2 regions of the Micromonospora sp. CA-248260 genome follow, and region 2 is predicted to be linked to the other one. Evidence: riboswitches for the same ligand, from Rfam matches in the RefSeq annotation. Region 2 holds a riboswitch; the other holds the start of a gene.
The links. A riboswitch is a leader RNA that binds a small molecule or an ion and turns the genes downstream of it on or off. The one in region 2 is predicted to bind thiamine pyrophosphate.

Region 1: it holds a riboswitch for thiamine pyrophosphate, as region 2 does, so the genes downstream of both, thiE (thiamine phosphate synthase) here and ACQP2H_RS23930 (ECF transporter S component) in region 2, are expected to answer to the same signal.

Annotation. Positions count from the first base shown of each region.
Region 1 is NZ_CP192021.1:6,272,401-6,275,798, forward strand. It holds gene ACQP2H_RS27075 (thiazole synthase) at 1-108, opposite strand, end outside; gene thiS (sulfur carrier protein ThiS) at 114-314, opposite strand; gene thiO (glycine oxidase ThiO) at 325-1,395, opposite strand; gene thiE (thiamine phosphate synthase) at 1,389-2,015, opposite strand; TPP riboswitch at 2,010-2,119, opposite strand; gene ACQP2H_RS27095 (ThuA domain-containing protein) at 2,457-3,398, shown strand, end outside.
Region 2 is NZ_CP192021.1:5,573,827-5,577,224, forward strand. It holds gene ACQP2H_RS23920 (DUF6328 family protein) at 91-594, opposite strand; gene ACQP2H_RS23925 (alpha/beta fold hydrolase) at 728-1,558, opposite strand; TPP riboswitch at 1,670-1,775, shown strand; gene ACQP2H_RS23930 (ECF transporter S component) at 1,851-2,447, shown strand; gene ACQP2H_RS23935 (ABC transporter ATP-binding protein) at 2,481-3,398, shown strand, end outside.

The DNA.
Region 1 (3,398 bases), 700 kb from region 2:
GGTGCCGGAGGCCCGGATCGCCTGTTCCAGCACGTGCAGGTTGGCCGCGCCGCCGGTGCCGAGGATGAGCCGGGAGGAGAAGGTCTGTCCGGCGATGGTGAGGGGCATCCGGGTCACCCGCCCTGGGCGGCGCTGAGCACCTCGACCCGGTCGCCGTCGCGCAGCTCGGTGGCGGGCCAGCCGCCCCGGGGGACCACCTCGCCGTTGACCGCGACGGCGATTCCGCGCCGCTGCCCGGTGACCGTGGCGACCAGGTCCGCGACGGTCGTGCCGCCGGTCAGCTCGCGTCCGACGCCGTTGACGATCAGTCGCACGTCTTCCTCCTCAGTGGAACCGGTCGGCGGTGAAGGGGGTGAGCAGTGGGTCCGGCTGACCGGTGACGATCAGGTCGGTGATCAGGTCGGCGGTGACCGGGGTGAGCACGATGCCGTGCCGGTGGTGGCCGGTGGCGGCGAGCACGCCGGGCCGGTCGGGCAGCGGGCCGAGGATCGGCGCGTTGTCCGGGGTGCCGGGGCGCAGCCCGGCGGTGGCCTCGGTCAGCGCGTACTCGGCGAGTTCGGGGACGAGGTCGACGGCGGCCCGGAGCAGCCGCAGCACCGCCCCGGTGGTCACCTCGGTGTCGGCGCGTTCCTCGACGGTCGCCCCGAGCACCACCTCGCCGTCGTCGCGGGGGACGAGGTAGACCGACTCGCCGTCGGCGTACCCCCGGATGACGTGCCGGAAGCCGGGCGGGCGGTGGTCGGGCGCGCGCAGCCGCAGCACCTGGCCCTTGACCGGGCGGACCGGCAGCCCGGTCAGCGCGGCGGCGCCGCAGCCGGCGGCGACCACGACGACGGGCGCGTCCACCTCGGCCAGTCGGGTCACCGCGCCGGGCAGCAGGGTCGCGCCGGCCCGCTCGGCGGCGACCCGTAGCGCGTCGACCAGCCGGCGCGGGTCGACCTGGTGGTCGCCGGGGGCGACCGCGCCGCCGCGCAGCCGGGGGGTCAGCGCCGGTTCGCGCTCCCGCAGCTGCGACGGGCGCAGCGCGCTGATCGGCAGCCCCAACCCCTGCTGGTACGACCAGAGCCGGTGGGCCTCGGCCAGGTCGTCCCCGGTGAGCCCGACGACGAGGGTGCCGTCGGTGCGGTAGCCGAACTCGCTGCCGGTGGCGGCGGTCAGGTCGGCGGCGAAACCCGGCCAGCGGGCGGCGGACGCGGTGAGCAGCCCGGTCAGTTCCCGTTCCCCGAAGTACGCCTCGGCGACCGGGGCGAGCATCCCGGCGGCGACCCGGGACGCGCCGGAGCCGGGGGCCGGGTCGTGCACGGTCACCCGCAGGCCCCGGGTGGCGCAGCGCCAGGCGATCGCCAATCCGACCGGCCCCGCGCCCACGATGGCGACGTCGGGCCGGGTCAGCACGTCAGTGCCGCGATCAGTTCGGCGGTGGCCCGGCCCGGGTCGGCGGCGGTGGACAGCGCCCCGACCACCGCCACGCCGTACGCCCCGGCGGCCCGCAGCGCCGGCACGGTGGCGGCGGTGACCCCGCCGATGGCGATCACCGGCACGGCGACGGCGGCGACGACGGCGTGGATGCCGGCGGGGCCGATCGGGTCGGGCAGGCCGGTCTTGGTGGCGGTGGGATGGCACGGGCCGACGCCCAGGTAGCTGGCCCCGGCGGCGACGGCCCGGGCGGCGGCGTCCGGTTCCCGGGCGGTCGCGCCGAGCACGGCGGCGGGGCCGAGGACCCGGCGGGCCGCCGCGACGGGCAGGTCGTCCGCGCCGACGTGGCCGCCGTGGGCGTCCACCGCGAGGGCGACGTGCAGCCGGTCGTTGACCAGGCAGGTCGCCTCGTACGGCAGGCAGAGCGCGCGTACCCGTCGGGCCAGGTCGTACGCCTGCCGGTCGGTGGTGTCGTCGGTCACCCGGACCTGGACGACGAGGTCGGCGCGGGCCACCGGGAGGGCGGCGCGGACGACGGCGAGCGGGTCGCACCCGGGTCGGGTGTCGGTGATCAGATGCAGTCGGCCGAGGGACGGCACGGCAACTCTCCTCCCTGCGCCGGCATTACCCGGATCAGGTTCGACGGTCGGGGGCTCTCAGCCCCCCTCTCAGCCCGGTGTACCGGGCTCCCGTGGGTCACGTGCCTGTGACCGTACGACAGATCCGCTGATCCGCCAAGGGATGTTAGATTGATCCAGGACTATCGATGCGTACGGTTGTGGGCTTGTATCCACATAAGCCGGAAAAGCGAGTCGCCGATACCGAATCGTTACATGCTCATGCCTTGCCGGAAACCAATCCAGCGGCGCTAATTTGTTCAACCGATCGACATTATTCCGGTGCGGAGCCTCGGCGTGGCCCGCACCTGATCGCCACTGGTGCGGACCTCGGCGGGCCCACACCGATCCGACCGGGGACGGTCTGCGGCGAGTCGTCCCCATGCCCCCACCACTGTCCAGCACGGACAAAAGGAGCATGGAGTGTCTCCATCCCGCCATCGCCGCGCCCGTCGCGGCCCACTGGGTGCCGGTCTACTGGCCCTCTCCCTACTCGCCAGCGGCCTGATCGGCGGCACCGCCGCCCAGGCCGCTCCCGTCGCGGCGGCCCAGCCACAGGCCGCACCGGCACCGGCGGCAGCCGCCGCCGAACCCTTCTCGGTCCTGGTCTTCTCCAAGACCGCCGGATTCCGGCACGACGCCATCCCGGCCGGCATCGCCGCGATCCAGAAGCTCGGCACTGACAACGGGTTCACCGTCGACACCACCGAGGACGGAGCCGCCTTCAACGACACCAACCTGGCGAAATACCAGGCGGTGATCTGGCTCTCCACCACCGGTGACGTCCTCGACGCCACCCAGCAGGCCGCGTTCGAGCGCTACATCAAGGCCGGCGGCGGCTACGCCGGCGTGCACGCCGCCTCCGACACCGAGTACGACTGGGCCTGGTACGGCAACCTGGTCGGCGCGTACTTCTCCGGCCACCCCGCCAACCAGCAGGCCACCGTCAAGGTCGAGGACCACGCGCACCCGTCGACCGCCGACCTGCCGGACCGCTGGTCCCGGTTCGACGAGTGGTACAACTTCCGCACCAACCCGCGCTCCAAGGTGCACGTGCTGGCCAGCCTGGACGAGAAGTCCTACAGCCCGGGTGCCGGCGCGATGGGCGCCGACCACCCCACCGCCTGGTGCCAGGACTACGACGGCGGTCGGTCCTGGTACACCGGCGGCGGCCACACCCAGGCGTCGTACACCGAGCCGGAGTTCCTCAGCCACCTGCTCGGCGGCATCCGCACCGCGGCCGGCGTCGAGAACGCCGACTGCGGCGCCTCCAAGACCGCGAACTTCGAGAAGGTCACCCTCGACAGCAACACCAACAACCCGATGGAGCTGGACATCGCTCCGGACGGCCGGGTGTTCTACGCC
Region 2 (3,398 bases):
TCCGGCCGACACGCGAAGCGGGGCCCACCCCGACCGCCGTCGGCCCGGGTGGGCCCGGCCCACTGCGTCCCTCACCGCCCGAGGGCGGGATCAGTCACCGTTGGTCACCACCGGGTCGTCATCGTCGTCGTCGATGTCGTCCTCACCCCAGCTGCGCCGGACGAACGGCAGGATGACCCAGAACGTCAGGAACCACAGGCCGGTGACCACGGTGAGCACCACGGCGATGCCGGTGTCGAGCACGAAGTCGGCGATCAGCAGGACCGCACTCACCATGGCGACCAGCATGAAGGCCAGGCCGCCGGTGGCCATCCGGTGGGCGAACCGGACCAGCTCCGGCTTACGACCCTGGCGGAACAGCGCCCGGTGGAAGGCGACCGGCGAGATGATCATCGCGGTGGCCGCGGCGGCCGACAGCAGCGCGAGAATGTAGACGTCCCGCTGGAACTCGCTCGTCCGGGTGAAACCGTTGCTGAACGGCAGGGTCAGCAGGAAGGCGAAGAGGATCTGCACGCCGGTCTGGGCGACCCGCAACTCCTGGAGCAGATCGGCGAAGTTGCGCTGCCAGCGCTGCTTCTCGGATTCCTTCGACACGCGCTACCTCCGGATGAGACGGTACGACCGACGGGAGCACCTCCCGTCGGCAGCAACGCCAGTGCCCGATCCGCAATCGCCCGAAACCGATTCACGATCCCCGATCGGCCCGGTCCACCCTCGGCAGGGCGGCTCAGGCCGCCGGGCACACCCGGGCCAGGATCGCCTCGGCCAGGGGCCCCGGCGCCTCGTCGGGAATCCAGTGCGTCACCCCGGCCAGCACCATGAACCGGTAGTCCCCCGTGACGTGCCGGGCACAGGCCTGCGCGGCGGTACGCCCGACTGCCACGTCCCGGTCGCTCCACACGTAGCTGGTCGGCACCGGCACCGGACCGACCGCCTTCAGGTCCCGCCCCGACATCGCCCGGTACCAGTTCAGCGCCCCGGTCAGCGCGCCCGGCCCGCGCATCGGCTGGGCGTAGCGGGCCACCCGGGCGGAGTCACCGACGCCGGCCAGCAGCCGACGCAGGACCACCGCCCGCCCGGCCAGCAGCACCCGCTCCGCCAGGCCCGCCCGGCGGAACAACGTCATGTACGCCGAACGCGCCCGCTGCCGACGGTCGGTGGACAGCGCGTACCCGAAGGCCGCCGGATGGGGCACCGAGACCGCGGTGAGGGTACGCACCCGCTCCGGGTGCCGCGCGGCCAGCGCCCAGGCGACGATCGCCCCCCAGTCGTGCCCCACCACGTGCGCGGTGTCGACGCCCAGCGCGTCCAGCACCGCCACCGCGTCGGCGACCAGTTCCGGCAGCCGGTAGCCGGCCACCTCCGTGGGACGGGCCCCGGGCGAGTAACCCCGCTGGTCGGGGGCGTACGTACGCAGCCCGGCGGCGTGCAGGGCGGGCACCACCGCGTCCCACTCCCCGCCGTGCTGGGGGAAGCCGTGCAGCAGCAGCACGACCTCGCCGCCCTCGGGCCCACCGGCCCGTACGTCGAACGTCAGTCCCCGCGCCGCCACCCGCATGACCGGCAGCCTACCCAGCGCCCCGGTGTGCGCCCGGGACGTCGAATGCCGGGAACCATGACCTGCTGGGCCGTTGCCGCAGGTCGGTGCTAGCGTCTGCCGAGACAACTTCACATCCGACAGGGGAGCGCACAGCGCTGAGAGTGCGGGCACCGCCCGCAGACCCTCGAACCTGATCTGGGTAATGCCAGCGCAGGGAGTTCGGTCGACCTCCAGCCGCGCCGCCGTCCGGCAGCCGCCGGGCGCGGCGTGCGTCTTCTCCTGGTTCGATCGCTGGACTGGGAGCACCGACATGCCGCACACCACCACCAACAGCAATCGGTGGCGCACGATCGACATCGTGGTCGCCGCCGTGATCGCCGTGGCCTTCGGCGTCATCTTCTGGGCCTGGGGCCTGGTCTGGAAGGCCGCCGACCCGGCATTCGCCGCCGCACCCGCCAGCCAGGCGGTGATGTACGGCGTGTGGCTGGTCCCGGCGGTCCTCGGCGGCCTGGTGATCCGTAAGCCGGGGGCGGCCCTGTTCTGCGAGGCCGTCGCCGCCACCGTCTCCGCACTGCTCGGCGCGGAGTGGGGCGGGATCACCATCGTGCAGGGGCTGATCCAGGGCCTCGGCGCGGAGCTGGCCTTCGCCGCGTTCCGCTACCGGTCGTTCCGGCTGCCGGTGGCGGTGCTGGCCGGGGCGTTGACCGGGCTGAGCGCCGCCCTGTTCGACTTCTTCGTCTGGAACGCCGAGTACGCCCTGACCAGCTACCGCCTGCCGTACGCGGCGTTGACCGTGCTCAGCGCAGCCGTCGTCGCCGGGGTCGGCGGTTGGTACCTGACCCGCGCGCTGGCCGAGACCGGAGTGCTGGACCGGTTCCCCGCCGGCCGTGACCGCACCCTGGTCTGATCCTCTCCTGACGATCATGGAGGTGCCGGCGACGTGGCGAGTGTGAGGCTGGTCGGCTTCGGCTGGCGGCACGCCGGTCGGCGGGCCTGGGCGGTACGCGGGGTGGACCTGCGCATCGACCACGGGGAGCGGGTGCTGCTGCTGGGGCCGTCCGGGGCCGGCAAGAGCACCCTGCTGGCCGCGCTGGCCGGGCTGCTGCCGGCGGACTCCGGCGAGCAGGAGGGCACCGTCGAGATCGACGGCCTCGACCCGGCCAAGGCCCGCGAACGGGTCGGCACCGTCTTCCAGGACCCGCAGTCCCAGCTGGTGATGGCCCGCTGCGGTGACGACGTCGCGTTCGGCCTGGAGAACCGGGGGGTGGCCGGCGACGAGATCTGGCCCCGGGTGGACGAGGCGCTGCGCCGGGTCGGTTTCCCCTACCCCCGGGACCGGCCCACCGCGGCGCTGTCCGGCGGCGAGCAGCAGCGGCTCGCCCTGGCCGGGGTGCTGGCGCTGCGGCCGGGGCTGCTGCTGCTCGACGAGCCGACGGCCAACCTCGACCCGGCCGGGGCGGAGCTGGTGCGCGGCGCGGTGGCCGGCGCGCTGGACCCGGACACCACCCTGGTCCTGGTCGAACACCGGGTCGCCGACGCCCTGCCCCTGGTCGACCGGGTCGTGGTGCTGACCCCCGGTGGCGGGGTCCGGGCCGACGGGCCACCGGCGACGGTCTTCGCCGCGCACGGTGCCGCGCTCGCCGCCGAGGGTGTCTGGGTGCCCGGCCACCCCACCGGGTCCCGGCCGGCCACCGGGCCGCCCGGTGCGGGGTTGCTCACCGTCGACCGGCTCGGCCTGCCACCCCGGCTGGCCCCCACCGACCTGACGGTACGCGCCGGCGAGGCGCTCGCCGTCCTCGGTCCCAACGGGGCCGGCAAGTCCACCCTGGCGCTGCTGCTCGGTGGGCTGCTCCGCCCC